4 regions of the Marinobacterium sp. xm-g-48 genome follow, and region 1 is predicted to be linked to each of the others. Evidence: predicted binding sites of a transcription regulator. Region 1 holds the regulator's gene; each other region holds the start of a gene.
The links. Region 1 encodes LexA, which represses DNA repair genes until DNA is damaged. Its sites were predicted from a motif close to TACTGTNTANNTANACAGTA; they were not measured.
Positions count from the first base shown of each region.

Region 2: a site for LexA is predicted at 2,504-2,523, ahead of ruvC (crossover junction endodeoxyribonuclease RuvC). Genes of this name have one in related genera too.
Region 3: a site for LexA is predicted at 1,515-1,534, ahead of recN (DNA repair protein RecN). Genes of this name have one in related genera too.
Region 4: a site for LexA is predicted at 2,614-2,633, ahead of uvrD (DNA helicase II). Genes of this name have one in related genera too.

Region 1 is NZ_WBYQ01000002.1:42,800-46,882, reverse strand. Features, by position in the region: partial or broken gene XMG48_RS04165 (DEAD/DEAH box helicase) at 1-355, opposite strand, end outside; gene dinG (ATP-dependent DNA helicase DinG) at 380-2,497, opposite strand; gene lexA (transcriptional repressor LexA) at 2,649-3,260, shown strand; gene XMG48_RS04150 (SulA-like leucine-rich domain-containing protein) at 3,272-3,676, shown strand; gene XMG48_RS04145 (thioesterase family protein) at 3,806-4,083, shown strand, end outside.
Region 2 is NZ_WBYQ01000008.1:38,157-42,239, reverse strand. Features, by position in the region: gene XMG48_RS10810 (HIT domain-containing protein) at 1-208, shown strand, start outside; gene aspS (aspartate--tRNA ligase) at 447-2,210, shown strand; gene ruvC (crossover junction endodeoxyribonuclease RuvC) at 2,552-3,070, shown strand; gene ruvA (Holliday junction branch migration protein RuvA) at 3,116-3,748, shown strand; gene ruvB (Holliday junction branch migration DNA helicase RuvB) at 3,750-4,083, shown strand, end outside.
Region 3 is NZ_WBYQ01000001.1:193,804-197,886, forward strand. Features, by position in the region: gene recN (DNA repair protein RecN) at 1-1,506, opposite strand, end outside; gene grpE (nucleotide exchange factor GrpE) at 1,673-2,263, shown strand; gene dnaK (molecular chaperone DnaK) at 2,369-4,083, shown strand, end outside.
Region 4 is NZ_WBYQ01000006.1:25,063-29,145, reverse strand. Features, by position in the region: gene polA (DNA polymerase I) at 1-221, opposite strand, end outside; gene XMG48_RS09565 (homoserine kinase) at 328-1,293, shown strand; gene XMG48_RS09560 (GAK system CofD-like protein) at 1,360-2,529, opposite strand; gene uvrD (DNA helicase II) at 2,661-4,083, shown strand, end outside.

The DNA.
Region 1 (4,083 bases):
GAAGATCGGTAATGATCCCGATTAGAAAAGCTGCAGTTTTACCGGTACCGGTCTGAGCCTTACCAATGATGTCACGGCCTTGAAGTGCCGGCTTAATCGTTGCCGCTTGAATCGGAGTTGCGTACTCAAAGCCAAGTTCATGAATACCACGCATCAATGAATCTGGCAGGTAGAAATCGTGGAAACGATCCTTACCCTCTTGTGGCTCTACAACAAACTGATCAAGGTTCCACTCTTGTGAGCGACGAGGCTTGTCATCACGGGTTTTGCGTGGACGACGACGCTGGGTGCGACGGCGCTTATCATTTGAATCTTGGTTATCTTGTTGCTGTTCTGGGTTGGTATCTGTAGTCAAAACCGGGATCTCTCAATCAATAGATCATTCAAAATGGCGCGCAAAAGGAGGAAGCGCATCGATCAACTGCTGTCCATAACGACGTGTCACGACACGCCTATCAAGTAAAACAACACGACCGGAATCATTCTCCGTACGCAGTAATCTGCCTGCCGCTTGAGTTAGTTTGATAGAGGCTGCGGGTACACTTATCTCCATGAAAGGGTTACCACCGCGGGCTTCTATCCACTCAGCCAAGGTCGCATCCACAGGATCATCTGGAACACTAAAAGGCAACTTGGTAATGATAACATCTTTTAGGTAGTGACCGGGTAGATCTACACCCTCTGCAAACGACGCCAAACCAAAAATAACACTGGGTTCGTCACGATCAATTCTTGCTTTGTGCTCTACCAGCATCGCTTGCTTACTGAGCTCACCTTGAACGGTTAACCGTGACAGCAGCTTGGTATCGATTAACTCCTCGACTCGACGCATTTGGCGCCAAGAGGTAAACAGAACCAATACAGAGGTTAAATTGGGTAACTCTCGGTTAAGCCAATCAGCAACCTCTTCGGTATGAAGATCCGCTTTTGAAGGATCGAACTTCATTTTCGGGACATGCAAAACGGCCTTATTGGCGTAGTCAAAAGGACTAGGCATTCGCAGTGCTGGCGTATCCAAAGGGAGACCCAATTGAGTAAAGAGGGAATCAAACCGCCCAAGGGCCGTTAGCGTTGCTGAGGTTAAAACCGCACCGTAACACTGATCCCAGAGCAGATCTTGAAGATGGTTTTGAGCGGAGACAGGGGCGCTGTGAAGTTCAATATCGCGACCCGCTTCAGACTCATGACGAACCAACCACCTTGCAACTTTATCCTCTTCATTTTCAATATCTTGCGAAAAACTTCTACACAGCCACATCATCTTCTGGACACGGCTAAACTGGGTACTTAGCGGTGGCAACCAGCGCTCCCCTACACCCTTATCGAGTGCAGACTCTTCATCTTCCATCGCCCCTTTAAGGGCATTAATAATCTTCTCTAACTGAGGATCAACCTGTGATAAAAACTGAGCCAATTCACGTGTCAGGCTAGCCAAACTGTCGGGTACCCTGCCTTGCGGGTAGCGCAACCTGCGCTCATCCACCGGGAGTGGCAAAAACTGTTCAGAGACTAGATCGTCCAGACGCTGCAAATGCCCCTGAACCACATTGAGACTGGATTGAATACGACTGATTGGATCTTGCAAAACCAATGCAGAATCCGCTTCATCCAACAGCCCTTTTAACTGACGCTCCAGGGTTTTGAAGGCCTTTTCACTCGCTTTAACTCGCATAGAGAGCGCGAAGTGGTTAGTCGCCTTATCACCCAGATGATGCGCCTCATCAAATATGTAGATTGAATCGGCCGGTTCAGGAAGAATCGCACCACCGCCTAACGCCAAGTCAGCCAGTACAAGATCGTGGTTGACCACCAAGAGATCGGTTGTCTCAATATCGGCCCTAGCACGATAAAACGGACAGGCGTTGAAATGCGCACAGCGACGATTGGTACACTGCATATGGTCTGAGGTAAGCGGCATCCAGGTCTCATCATCCAGGTTGCGCTCTAGCTCATCACGATCACCCTTCCAACGACCACTGGCAAACTCATCCAACAGGCCGCTGTACTCTTTGATCTGTTCAGGCCCCAAAACTTGGGCCAACTCATCTTCAAACAGGGCTGACTGTGAAAGATCCTGCTGATTACTAAGAAGAGACTCTAATCGGCTAACACAGAGGTAGCGCCGACGCCCTTTGGCAATTTCGTACTTAAATTCAATACCAGCGTGCTCAGCCAACTCAGGAAGATCTTTCAATAAGAGCTGTTCCTGAAGTGCAACGGTAGCAGTGGAAATGATCAGCGTTTTACCTTTAGCCTGCGCTATTGGAAGTGCGGCCAGCAGGTAAGCAATGGTTTTACCGGTGCCCGTTCCAGCCTCTACGGCGACCAGATGATTTTCACCCAGACGCTGACCCGCATCGTCCGACAAGATACCACCCAACTGCCGTGCGACCGCTGCAATCATATGCTTTTGTGCATAACGAGCCTTTAAATCGCGAGCATTTAGAAATGCGCGATAAGCTGTCTGTATGGTGGTTTGGGTCTCTTTGTTAAGCACATCGCCTCCGAATTAGTTGGCCATCATACAAAAATACTGGATATACAAACAGAAAAAACTTGACGACATTTAAAATACTGTATAAAAATACAAATACTGAATAAACAGACAGTCATTTAAATTCCAATCAGTACTGTCATAGGGGGCGTTTATGAAGCTTACAAATCGTCAAGAAGAGGTGCTTGATTGCATCCGTCGCCATATTGATGAAACAGGATTTCCACCTACACGCGTCGATATTGCTCGCGATCTAGGGTTTAAATCTGCCAATGCAGCAGAGGAGCACCTAAAGGCCTTAGCACGTAAAGGGGCCATTGAGATGATCCCTGGCACCTCTCGCGGTATCCGTATCGTCGGTGAAGAGGAGGAGCAGGAGGGCCTAGCGATCATCGGTCAGGTTGCCGCAGGTGAACCCATCCTCGCTGAACAACACATCGATGATTACTGCACCATCAGTTCAGACTTCTTTCGCCCAAGAGCAGACTACCTACTCCGTGTCCGCGGCATGAGTATGAAAGACATCGGCATTATGGATGGTGATCTCTTGGCAGTTCACCAAACACGTGAAGCACGTGAGGGTCAGATAGTCGTTGCTCGTGTCGGTGAAGATGTCACGGTAAAACGATTCCACCGCGATGGTCACATGGTCTACTTGATAGCAGAGAACGAAGAGTTCGACCCGATTAAAGTTGATCTTCGTGAAGAGCAGTTAACCATCGAAGGCTTGGGTGTTGGCGTAATTCGTCAACAGAATGACTTTTAAAGGTAATCACCATGATTGCTTACAATCAATTTGCACAGAATGATGCGGGTCTTAAACCACTGGTTTTGACTGAGCTGATTCAGCACACCTCACAGGTAAATCTGAACACCATGCTTATGCCGATGCTTGCCGCATTAAGTCAAAAAGAGAGCTGGCTAGTTATGTTAGAGCCGCCAAAATCATTAACTAAGCAGGTGCTCGCGGATGCAGGCGTCGACCTTAAAAAAGTATGGATACTTCGTCGTGATAAGCGCCATGGTTTAGACAAACTGGCTCAGCGCGCACTGCAAGCGGGAACCTGTCACACACTGATCTGCTGGCACAACGACCCTGCCGATGACGCGTTAGTCAGCCAACTGAAACGCACACAGATCGCTAGCGAAACAGAGTGTCTATTGGTACGTAAAAAAATTTAGCCTCCCCCTTTGCTGCGTTGTAGCAAAGACCCCCATAGCCGCTCTTTGAGCGGCTTTTTTATTTAGCTTGAATCAGACCCAGAACCATCATAGGCTCAATAGAGAAGCACCACTTACAAGGAGAACAGTGTGGGATCGCACAAGCCAAATCAGCAGCCGTATCAGTTAACCGACTTCCCTATCCAAACATTTGATAAGATCCGTTATGCCGATACCGATCGTCAGGGCCAGGTGAATAATGCCGCATTCAGTACCTACCTAGAGACGGGCCGTGTCGAATTTCTCTACGATCCAAAAGACCCACTCGCCAATGACAATTGCGAATTTGTCATTGCCAGTCTGCATTTGAACTTTCTAGGTGAGATCACTTGGCCAGGACGTCTGGATATTGGCACCGGTGTAACTCG
Region 2 (4,083 bases), on a different contig from region 1:
GGCCAAAAAGATGAATGTTGCGAATCTAGGTAACATGGTTTCCCAATTGCATATACATGTTATCGCCCGGTTAGAGAGTGATCCTGCTTGGCCAGGACCAGTCTGGGGGAAAGTGCCAGCACAGCCTTACAGCTCAGATGAGCTAGCCTCTGTCAAAGAGCGTTTGGATGCCTTGTTAACCGGTGAAGTTGAGTTTAGAGCGGTATAATCAGCGTTTGACAGGTTGAAAACCAGTTACCGCTCTTCGTAGATAGTTTGACGTCCCAAAGGTGACAGGCCTTAAGCCTGTCACCCGCTCTAGAATCCACAAGATACTCTTTGAAATACCAAAAATTGCCCTGTAATAGCCTGTTAATTCAGGTATAATTCCCGCCTTTCGGCCATAGGCCTAACCATTTTAGTTAATACTCGTTTCAGCGGGTTTTAGTAGATAGGACAGCAGAGTTATGCGCAGCCACTATTGCGGCGATCTTCGTGAAGAACATATTGGACAAGAAATTACCCTGGCAGGTTGGGTGCACCGTCGTCGTGACCACGGTGGCGTAATCTTCCTAGATCTTCGTGATCGTGAGGGTTTGACACAGGTTGTGTTTGATCCAGATCGCGAAGAGAGTTTCGCGTTGGCGGATAGCTGCCGAAACGAGTTCGTAGTTGAGGTTAAAGGCCTTGTTCGTGCTCGGCCAGAGGGTACTACCAACCCGGATATGCCAACGGGTGCTATCGAGGTGCTGGGTAAAGAGCTGATCATCCTGAACAAGGCTGAAACTCCTCCTTTTCAGTTGGATGAGCACCAGCAAGTGGGTGAAGATGTTCGTCTTCGTCACCGCTACGTCGATCTCCGCCGTCCAGAGATTCAAGAGAAGCTTCGTTTCCGCTCTAAAGTGACTCACCAGGTTCGTGCTTACCTTGAAGATCAAGGTTTCCTAGATATCGAAACGCCGATTCTGACTCGTGCTACACCAGAGGGTGCACGTGACTACCTAGTCCCAAGCCGTACTCATGAAGGTAGCTTCTTCGCACTGCCTCAGTCACCACAGCTGTTTAAACAACTGCTGATGGTCTCTGGCTTTGATCGCTACTACCAAATTGCTAAGTGTTTCCGTGATGAAGACCTGCGTGCTGATCGTCAGCCAGAGTTCACTCAGATCGATATCGAGACCTCATTCCTTGATGAGCACGAGGTGATGGCAATCACTGAAAATATGATCCGTGGCCTGTTCAAAGATCAATTGAACATCGATCTAGGCGAGTTCCCGCACATGCCATACTCTGAGGCGATGCAGCGTTTTGGTTCTGATAAGCCAGACCTGCGTATTCCTATGGAATTGGTTGATGTTGCAGACCTTGTCGCAACTGTCGACTTTAAAGTGTTTGCTGGCCCAGCAACGGATCCAAAAGGTCGCGTCGCGGCTCTTAAAGTACCGGGCGGTTCAGAGCTGACTCGTAAGCAGATTGATGAGTACACTAAGTTCGTATCAATCTACGGTGCGAAAGGTTTGGCGTGGATTAAAGTGAATGATCTAGCGGCTGGCGCTGAAGGCCTTCAGTCTCCAATTGTTAAGTTCTTGGGTGCAGAGATTGCGCTGCAGATTATGGAGCGCCTTGAAGCGAAAGATGGTGATCTTGTCTTCTTCGGTGCGGATAAAGCCAACATCGTTAACGAAGCCTTGGGTGCGCTGCGTATCAAAGTGGGTGAAGACCTTAACATGCTTGAGCGTGAGTGGGCGCCACTATGGGTTGTCGACTTCCCAATGTTTGAAGAGAACTCCGATGGCAGCATGACAGCGCTTCACCACCCATTCACAGCACCGAGCTGTTCACCAGAGGAGTTGATTGCTCAGCCTGAAGGTCAGCTGTCACGTGCCTACGATATGGTTCTTAACGGTTGTGAGCTTGGTGGTGGTTCGGTTCGTATCCACGATCAAGAGATGCAGAAAGCGGTCTTCAAAGTACTGGGTATCAGTGATGAAGAGGCGGACGAGAAGTTTGGCTTCCTATTGAACGCGCTTAAGTTCGGTGCGCCACCACATGCGGGTCTGGCGTTCGGTCTTGATCGCTTGATTATGTTGATGACAGGTTCTACTTCGATTCGTGAAGTGATCGCCTTCCCTAAAACTCAGTCAGCGGCTTGTCCAATGACTGAAGCACCGGGAGAAGTGAGCGCGGCTCAACTGCGTGACCTAAACATCAAGTTGCGTAAAACACCTTAATCGAGTGTTTGATTAAAAAAAACCGGCAGTAAGCCGGTTTTTTTGTGTCTCTGGAAAATGCTGAAAGACTTACAACTCGCAGATGCGAGTTGATCGCGGTTTTTCGCTGCGCTCAAATTCGCTCCTACAGTCGAGCTACGCAGAGAGATCGTTGCAAAGTCCTACTATAGGAGCGTATTGGCGCCCCGCGCCAAACCGCGATCGATTGGACTTGCTAATCGAATTTAATGCTCCGGTGACTGGCTTTAGCCTGTCAACCGCTGTCTGTTTAAGGTATTGGTCTCAATCACAACTACTGTTAGTATATACAGCATTAAAACAATCTCTACGACAGGCGACCGATGCTGATATTGGGAATCGACCCAGGTTCAAGAATTACCGGATACGGCATCATCAATGCTCAGGGTAATAAGGCTGAGTACGTTGCCAGTGGTTGTATCAAAATCGCGGATGCGACCCTTCCTGATAAGTTAAATCAAGTCTTTAGCGGTGTCTCTGAACTGATTGAGCGCTACCAGCCTCAAGAGTGTGCGATAGAGCAGGTCTTTATGTCTCGTAACGCTGACTCTGCGCTTAAGTTAGGGCAGGCACGAGGGGCCGCTATCGTAGCGGCCGTCAATCGGGGTGTAGAGGTTCATGAATATGCGGCACGCCTGGTGAAGCAGGCAGTAGCTGGAACTGGCGCTGCGGATAAGGGGCAGGTCCAGATGATGGTGCAGCGTATTTTGTCACTTCCGGGGTTGCCACAGGTCGATGCGGCTGATGGGCTGGCCATCGCACTCTGTCATGCCTATACCCGTCAAGGCTTAATAGCGACAGCGGGAACTCGTCGTTCAGTAAAAGGGCGATGGAGATTGTAAGTGCTTTCGAATAATATCAATGCGTTACTTTATTGAGGTCAGATTGTGATAGGTCGTTTAACAGGTGAATTGGTAGAGAAGTCACCTCCAGAGTTGCTGATAGATGTTTCCGGTGTCGGTTATGAATTGGAAGCATCCATGAATACCTTCTACAAATTGCCGGACGTCGGCACCTTTGTAACGCTGTATACACACTTCGTTGTGCGTGAAGATGCACAGCTTCTTTATGGATTTGCCGACAAAAACGAACGCACTCTGTTTCGAACCCTGATCAAGGTGAATGGGGTGGGGCCTAAGTTGGCGTTGACCATTCTTTCGGGTATCTCCGTCCAAGAGTTCATTCGAACGGTTCAGCATGAGGACAGTACAGCCCTGGTACGTCTGCCGGGTGTCGGTAAAAAAACCGCTGAGCGTTTAATCATCGAGATGAAGGATAAGCTGGATCGACTTGAGCTACCGACCCGTGTTGAAGCGGAACTGAGTGATTTTGCAATGCCCATCGTGGATGCGAAGCCTACCGTCGATTACAGAGCAGATGCAGAGACGGCACTGGTCGCATTGGGTTATAAACCGCTGCAAGCAACTAAGGCGATTGAAAAAGCGGTCACCGAATTGGGTGAGACGGCCGATACAGAATCGTTGATTCGTCAGGCACTTAAGATGATGGTGGCAAGCTAAGATGCAGATTGAACCTGATCGTTTTATATCGCCGGTTAAGACACCCAATGAAGAGGTGCATGATCGCGCGGTTCGCCCTAAGACACTTCAAGACTATGAAGGTCAGCCGCAAGTTCGAGAGCAGATGGAGATCTTCATCCATGCCGCTCGCAAGCGTAATGAAGCACTGGATCATACTCTGATCTTTGGCCCGCCAGGATTGGGTAAAACCACACTGGCCAATATTATTGCCAATGAGATGGGCAGTGAAATTAAAACCACCTCTGGCCCTGTTTTAGAGAAAGCGGGTGATATTGCAGCTCTTCTGACCAATCTTGAGCCGGGAGATGTGCTCT
Region 3 (4,083 bases), on a different contig from region 1:
TCCTTGTGAAGCCACCTGAGGTTGGTGTGTGACACAGAGAATCTGTGCTCGTTCACTCAAATGACGTAACAGTCGGCCAACGACTTCGGCAATGCCTCCGCCAATACCGACATCGACTTCGTCAAAAATGAGTGTCGGGGTGTCAGTCGTCTTAGCCGTTACAACTTGAATCGCAAGGCTAATTCGTGACAGTTCACCACCCGAGGCAATTTTGGCCAGCGGTTTTGCGGTTTGGCCCTGATTGGTATTGATCAGGAACTCAATCTCTTCCAAGCCCTGAGCCGTAATGTATTTAGGATCGATATCACTCAAACTGGCTGTGAAACGCGCGCTGTTCATGCCCAGCATGGCAAGTTGTTCATTCACCTCTTTATCAAGCTGTTTGGCTGCTTTGCTGCGTAGTTTGCTGAGTTGGCGAGCTTTCTCAATCAATGCGGCATTAGCCGTAGCAACCTCGGATTCGAGTTGCTCTAAGTTCTCATCGACATGAGCCAAAGAGTCGAGTTCAGTATTTAGTTGGTCTTTTAATTCCGGTAACTGCTCTGGCGCAATGCGGTGTTTCCTGGCTAGATCGTAGATGCTGGTTAAGCGATCTTCCACCTCTTGTAAGCGCTCAGGGTCCAACTCAACTCGTTGAACAAAATGGCTCAACTCGCGTTCGGCCTCTTCCACTTGAATCAGAGCAGCGTTTAGCATCTCGGCGGTCTGCTGTAGTGCAGGTGAGTCCGCTTCGATGTCGCCCAATAGGTGCAGTGCTTGGTTGAGTACCGCTGTGGCGTTGCTCTCTTCACCCTCGCTAAGAAGCATCTGGATCTGTTGGCCACTGTTAAGGATTGACCCTGCGTTGGAGAGTATCTTCTGCTCCTCTTCTAAGGCTTGCAGTTCACCTGTTTGAGGGTCTAAACGGTTGAGCTCTTCCGTTTGATAGCTCAGCAGTTGCAGTTGCGCATTCGCCTCTTCACTCATGTCTTGAAGGCGTTTCAACTCACTCTGCTTTGATTGCCACTGGGTAAAGAGTTTACGTACTTCCTGTGCTGTCTCATTGGCTTTGGCGTAGTTGTCGAGCAGGGTGCGGTGAAAATCGCGCTTTAATAGACGTTGGTGTTCGTGCTGGCCGTGTATGTCGACAAGCAGCTCACCCAGCTCTTTGACGCGGTTCAGTGGGCAGGGGTGGCCATTAATATAGCTTCGGCTGCGACCGTCGGCACTCAGTGTGCGGCGTAAAATACACTCGTTGATCTCTTCCGACTCTAGCTCATTCGCCTCTAACCAGCGTTTCGCATCGGGTAGTGCTTGTATATCGAACGCGGCGCTAATCTCAGCTCGTTTTGCCCCTTCTCGAACCGAGTCGGCTTCAGCGCGTTTGCCTAAGGCTAATCCCAGTGCATCAAGCATGATCGATTTGCCGGCACCGGTCTCACCGCTGACGACGGTCATGCCCGATTTCAGTTCTAGGTCGAGTGTTGAGACGATCGCAAAGTTTCGGATGCTGAGTAGCGTTAACATGGCTTAATACCTGTTTAGATATACAGTTACTGTATTTTTAACCAATGTTTGTGTATTAGGCAATAGAAAAGTGCAGTCTTAGGTCAAAAAAGCGCGTGGAAGGGTTGAATTTCAGATGGTCGATACCACATAGGAGACAAGATTGAATGATTCTGGAGATAACACCATGGCGAATGAAGATCAGACACACCAAGATCAGGTTGAAGAGAGTCAAGTCGACGCGACGGCTGAAGAGAATCTTGTGGAGCCTGAACTGGTTGAGACGGAAGAGCTGACCGTTGAATCCCTTCAAGAAGAGCTAGCCGCTGCGAATGCGACGATTGCTGAGCTGCAAAAACAGCTGGCAGAGCTTGAACCTCGTGCCCAAGCGGAGATCGCTAACCAGCGCCGTCGTGCTGAGGTTGAGGTGGATAAAGCGCGTAAGTTTGCTGTTGAGAAATTTGCCGAAGAACTACTGCCGGTCATCGACAGTCTAGAGCGCGCTATTGAGGCGAGCCAGGTCGAAGATGAGGTAGTTAAACCGCTTCGTGAAGGCGTTGAGATGACGCACAAAATGTTCATCGATGGCGTTGCTAAATTCAATCTAGAAGTGATCAACCCAGAGGGTGAGGCGTTCAACCCAGAGCACCATCAAGCGATGTCGATGGTTGAAGCGGAAGGTGCAGCTCCAAACTCTGTCATTGCGGTGATGCAGAAGGGCTACCTACTTAATGGTCGCTTAGTTCGTCCTGCGATGGTGATGGTCGCTAAAGGTTAAGACCTTTTTATAAACCAGACTTGATATTTGAAAGACCACACCCATATAGGGGTTAAGGTAAAACAGTTTTAAACACCCAGCGCGGTGTCATTAGGAGATTTAAACATGGGTAAAATCATCGGTATTGACCTAGGTACTACCAACTCGTGTGTAGCAGTACTTGAAGGCGATAAAACTAAAGTTATTGAGAACGCTGAAGGCGATCGTACCACTCCGTCGATCATTGCTTACTCGGCAGAAGGCGAAACTCTGGTTGGTCAGTCGGCGAAACGTCAGGCAGTTACTAACCCAGACAACACTCTATTTGCGATCAAGCGTCTAATCGGTCGTCGTTTTGAAGACGATGTTGTACAGAAAGACATCAAAATGGTGCCTTACAACATCGCTAAAGCGGACAATGGCGATGCGTGGGTTGAGGTAAAAGGCGAGAAGCTAGCACCGCCTCAGATCTCTGCAGAAGTTCTTAAGAAGATGAAGAAGACTGCTGAAGATTACCTAGGCGAATCGGTAACGGAAGCGGTTATCACGGTTCCTGCTTACTTCAACGACTCTCAGCGTCAAGCAACAAAAGATGCGGGTCGTATCGCAGGCTTAGAAGTTAAACGTATCATCAACGAGCCAACCGCTGCAGCTCTTGCGTATGGCATGGATAAAGCTGCCGGCGATCGCACGATCGCAGTGTACGACCTAGGTGGTGGTACTTTCGATATCTCGATCATCGAAATTGCAGACGTTGATGGCGAGCACCAGTTTGAAGTACTTGCAACCAACGGTGATACATTCCTAGGTGGTGAAGACTTCGACCTTGCGGTTATCAACTACCTAGCAGACGAGTTCAAGAAAGAGTCTGGCATCGATCTACATAACGATCCGCTAGCGCTACAGCGTCTAAAAGAGGCGGGTGAGAAAGCGAAAGTTGAGCTATCATCGGCACAGTCTACTGACGTTAACCTGCCATACATCACAGCGGATGCAACAGGTCCTAAGCACTTGAACGTTAAACTGTCTCGTTCGAAGCTAGAGTCACTGGTTGAAGACCTTGTTCAACGTTCACTTGAGCCATGTCGCATTGCACTACAAGATGCTGGCCTATCCGCTTCTGAGATCGACGACGTTATCCTCGTCGGTGGTCAGACTCGTATGCCAATGGTGCAGGCGAAAGTGGCTGAGTTCTTCGGTAAAGAGCCACGTAAAGACGTTAACCCAGACGAAGCGGTAGCGATGGGTGCTGCGCTTCAGGGTGCGGTACTGTCAGGTGATGTGAAAGACGTTCTTCTACTGGACGTAACACCACTGACTCTAGGTATCGAAACAATGGGTGGCGTTGCGACACCACTGATCGACAAGAACACGACGATCCCAACGCGTAAGTCGCAGACCTTCTCGACAGCGGAAGACAACCAGACAGCGGTAACCATTCACGTTGTTCAGGGTGAGCGTAAGCAAGCGACTCAGAACAAGTCGCTAGGCCGTTTCGACCTTGCCGATATCCCACCAGCACCACGTGGCATGCCGCAGATCGAAGTGACTTTCGACATCGATGCTAACGGTATCCTAAACGTTTCTGCTAAAGACCAGGCGACTGGCAAAGAGCAGTCGATCGTTATTAAAGCCTCTTCTGGTCTAAGCGATGACGAAGTCGAGAAGATGGTTCAGGATGCCGAAGCGCACGCTGAAGAAGATAAGAAATTTGAAGAGCTAACGGCTGCTCGTAACCAAGGTGATGCCATGGTTCACACAGCACGTAAGACGCTAGAAGATGCGGGTGATAAGGCTTCTGATGAAGAGAAATCGAACATCGAAGCAGCCATCACTGCACT
Region 4 (4,083 bases), on a different contig from region 1:
ATCTCATCACGGAAGGTTTTACCCTTAGCATCGAAGATGACCGCCACAGGAGAGTTTGGATAACTCTTTAGCAGACTGCGCATCATTGAGGTGACCAGTCGCACCGCACCGCTTGGACGTCCGTCGGATGTTCTTAAATCAGCCTGTTGTGACGCAAAGAAGGCGCGGAACAGATAAGAGGAGCCATCAACGAGAACTACGGGGGCTTTTGTGTCGGTCATAATAAGATATCTATTGTATTTTTAAGCAAGGCACACAATCATAGACAAAAGCGCTGCTGCACCCAAGCTTTAGCAGCAGATAGCCCCTGATCATTGAGAACCAACCATGGCTGTATACACTCAGGTGTCTGACACCGACCTCGACAAACTGCTCGCTGATTTTGATATTGGCCAGGCCGTGGCACTTAAAGGCATTGACGGTGGTATTGAAAACACCAACTTTTTCTTAACAACAGAAAAGAGCGGCCAGCAGGCGGAGTATGTACTCACTCTCTTTGAAGAGCTTGACAGAGATGAGGCACCTTTCTTTGTTGAACTGGGCAGCTGGCTAGCGAAACGTAATGTTCCCGTCTCTTATGCCATCGAAGATCGCAATGGCATTGGTCTGAAACAGATCTCAAAAAAACCGGCCATTATTCAACCGCGATACCCCGGTGCACACCTAAAACGCGAGCTTATGACGGCCAATCATTGTGCTCAAATCGGCACAGCCCTTGCACACTACCACCAAGCCTCTAAGGATTTTTATCTAAAGCGTCAGGCACACCGTGGGGTATTTTGGTGGCGCAGAGAGAGTGAACGACTCGCGCCTTTTATCGATTCAGAGTCTCGTGATCTGCTATCCGAAGAGGTCGCTCGGTTTGATGAGCTACGCGACACCTACACCAACCTGCCGATGGGCATTACCCATGGCGATCTTTTCCATGACAACGCGCTGTTCCATGAGGATAAGCTGACGGCAATTCTGGATATCTACAATGCGGCAACCGCCTACTGGCTCTATGACCTTGCGATTGTCGCCAATGATTGGTGTCTGGATGAGAATCTGCAGATTGATCCGGTGAGAGAGCAAGCGCTGTTAAAAGCCTATTCAGCGATTCGCCCCTTTAGTGCAGAAGAGCATGAGGTTTGGCCGCAGCTGACTCGTACCGCCGCGATGCGTTTTTGGCTATCACGCCTTGAGCCTTGGGTTGATGCCCAGCAAGGCAACGGCAGCGATAAGACACTGAAAGACCCTGATGAGTTTAAACAGGTGCTGATGCACCGAATTAAATCGCCGAGTCAGCTGTAGGAACGAATTTCTACATTTAAGAGAGTGGTGTCAGACCGAAGGTCATATATGGTCTGACCCATCTATCTATGCCAGTGATAATAAAGCTTCCGCCAACTTAATCTCGTCGTAGCGATCTGTGCGTTCAGGATTAGCCAGATCAACATCCAAAAGCTGAATGCCACGCTTACCAAGCCAGTTTAGAAACTCTGCATCAATGCCACTCAACAGTGTGGAATCGGTCAGCAGAATATCGATACAGCGCTCCGATCCACCTTGAAAACCACCGCCTGCATCTCGAGCAACAAATCGTTCCAACTGCTCAACCTGCTCCTGCAAGGTCATACCAAACTGCTCAGGATCCATACCTAAATTTGGGACATACACTTTGCTGGCAGGGTTATCCATGATCGCTTTACCCACCCCTTTGGGGAGTAGGTTAGCCAGAATACTGCTATAGAAACTACCGGGCGGGAAGACGACCAGATCTGCTGAATTGATCCAACCTCTCTCTTGATCAGCCAAATGCGATTCCGTGCCCTGCGGCAAATGCAGATCAAGTAAGGCGATACGCTCATTTAATGGCTGGGACTCTTTTCCTGTCATCCGATGCTGCCCGATGATCTCTCGCCCACTCTCTGTCGTCACTTTCAGTTCACCGCACTCGTCCGTAACAGTGCGTACTTGGCCTCTAACATGAACCAGACGACTAAACAGCAGAGCAATAGGATCTAATGATCGATTATGGCTCAGGTAGCCCCCCGCCAATATCAGATTACCAATACTGGCTCGCCTGAAGTCAAAATCCTTGGGGGCTGACTCAAGAAAGTAGTTTAAAAAATCACAAATAATGCTCTGAACTGGCTCGGGAATGGACTGAACGCGCCTGTCGTTGCGTTGTTGCATCGCCTCGACCCTTGCACGTAATAACGACTGTGATTCATCGGTCGGCAGGCGGTACGCAAACAGCTCGGTCACTTCAGGGTGACCGTCGAGTGAAGCGTCAGCTAACGCCATCATGCGGGAGCGCAAATCGCCAACAGCAGGCATATCAAATGCTTTTCGCAACACAGCGGAGCTGCCGCCAGAGTCAAAGGGGGTCACTAAATGAATAGAATTATGAGTGTATCGTTTGAGTATCTGCGAAAAGCCATTCAACGCAGTGCCACCGCTGAAAAAGAGCAGCCTCGGCCCGGTAACAGGGTTGGCTTGATACTCAGCCAAACGGGCAGTCGTATGGTCAGCAGATAAGGGCATTCACTACTCAATGAAGGTGGATATGTCATCCCAGTGTAAGTTTGCTGCGTAGGAATGCCAAGACTCCCATAATAATTATGCGTATACTGTACGCCCATTCAGTAATTTCTCTTTTTGAGCAGTGCGGCACTATGGATGTAACTCACATTATCGACTCCCTCAACGATGCGCAGCGTGAAGCGGTTACCGCGGATATTAGCAACCTTCTGGTGCTGGCCGGTGCAGGATCAGGCAAGACGCGTGTCTTGGTTCACCGAATCGCTTGGTTGATAGAAGCCGAGCAGATTTCACCCTATTCGATATTGGCGGTTACCTTTACTAATAAAGCGGCTAAAGAGATGCGTGGACGTATCGAGAGCCTGCTCAACGTCAATGTGCATGGCATGTGGGTCGGTACTTTCCACGGCTTGGCGCACCGACTGCTTCGCTCGCACTGGCAAGAGGCCGGGCTGCGTGAGAACTTCCAGATCATGGACTCCGATGACCAGTTACGTTTGGTTAAACGCATCTCTAAGGAGATGGGATTAGACGATTCACGCTGGCCGCCGAAACAGATTCAGTGGTACATCAATGCACAGAAAGATGAAGGGCTACGCAGTAAACATCTAGAGCGCACCGGTGACCTGGTACAAGACACCTTAATACGTGTCTATGAGGCGTATGAACAAGCCTGTGATCGCGGCGGCATGATCGATTTTGGTGAACTCCTGCTGCGCTGCCTTGAACTGCTGCGTGATAAGAACCCACAACTGCTGCAGCACTACAAAGAGCGCTTCCGTTACGTCTTAGTAGACGAGTTCCAAGACACCAACGCCATTCAGTACGCTTGGTTGCGCCTGCTCTGTCAGGGTGAACACAAACTGATGGCCGTGGGCGATGACGATCAGTCGATTTACGGCTGGCGTGGCGCACGTATTGAGAACATTCAAAACCTTGAGGCACACTTTGGTGGGCTTAAGACCATCAAGTTAGAGCAGAACTACCGCTCGACAGACAACATTCTGTCTGCGGCCAATGCCGTCATTCGCAACAACTTTGGACGACTGGGTAAGGAGCTGTGGACCGAGGGCAATCAAGGCGATCCTATCAGCCTCTACGCAGCCTTTAATGAACAGGATGAAGCGCGATTCATTGTCGATCGCATCGCACAGTGGGTATCGGATGGTAATCGTCGTGACGAGAGCGCCATTCTCTACCGTTCCAACGCACAATCCCGTGTGCTTGAGGAGATGCTGATCCGTGCCGCAATTCCCTATCGCATCTATGGCGGCCAACGATTCTATGAGCGTTTAGAGATTAAAAATGCCCTCGCCTACCTGCGCCTAATAGCCAACCGCGATGACGATACGGCGATGGAGCGCGTCATTAACGTGCCAACCCGAGGCATCGGCACCCGCACCATTGAAGAGGTACGCGATTACGCGCGAAGCCAAGGCATATCAATGTGGCGAGCCTCGAACGAGATTATCGAGCATAAGAAACTACCTGCACGTGCCGGCAATGCACTGCAGGCCTTCTTAGATCTGGTCAATCAGTTGACGGTTGATACAGAAG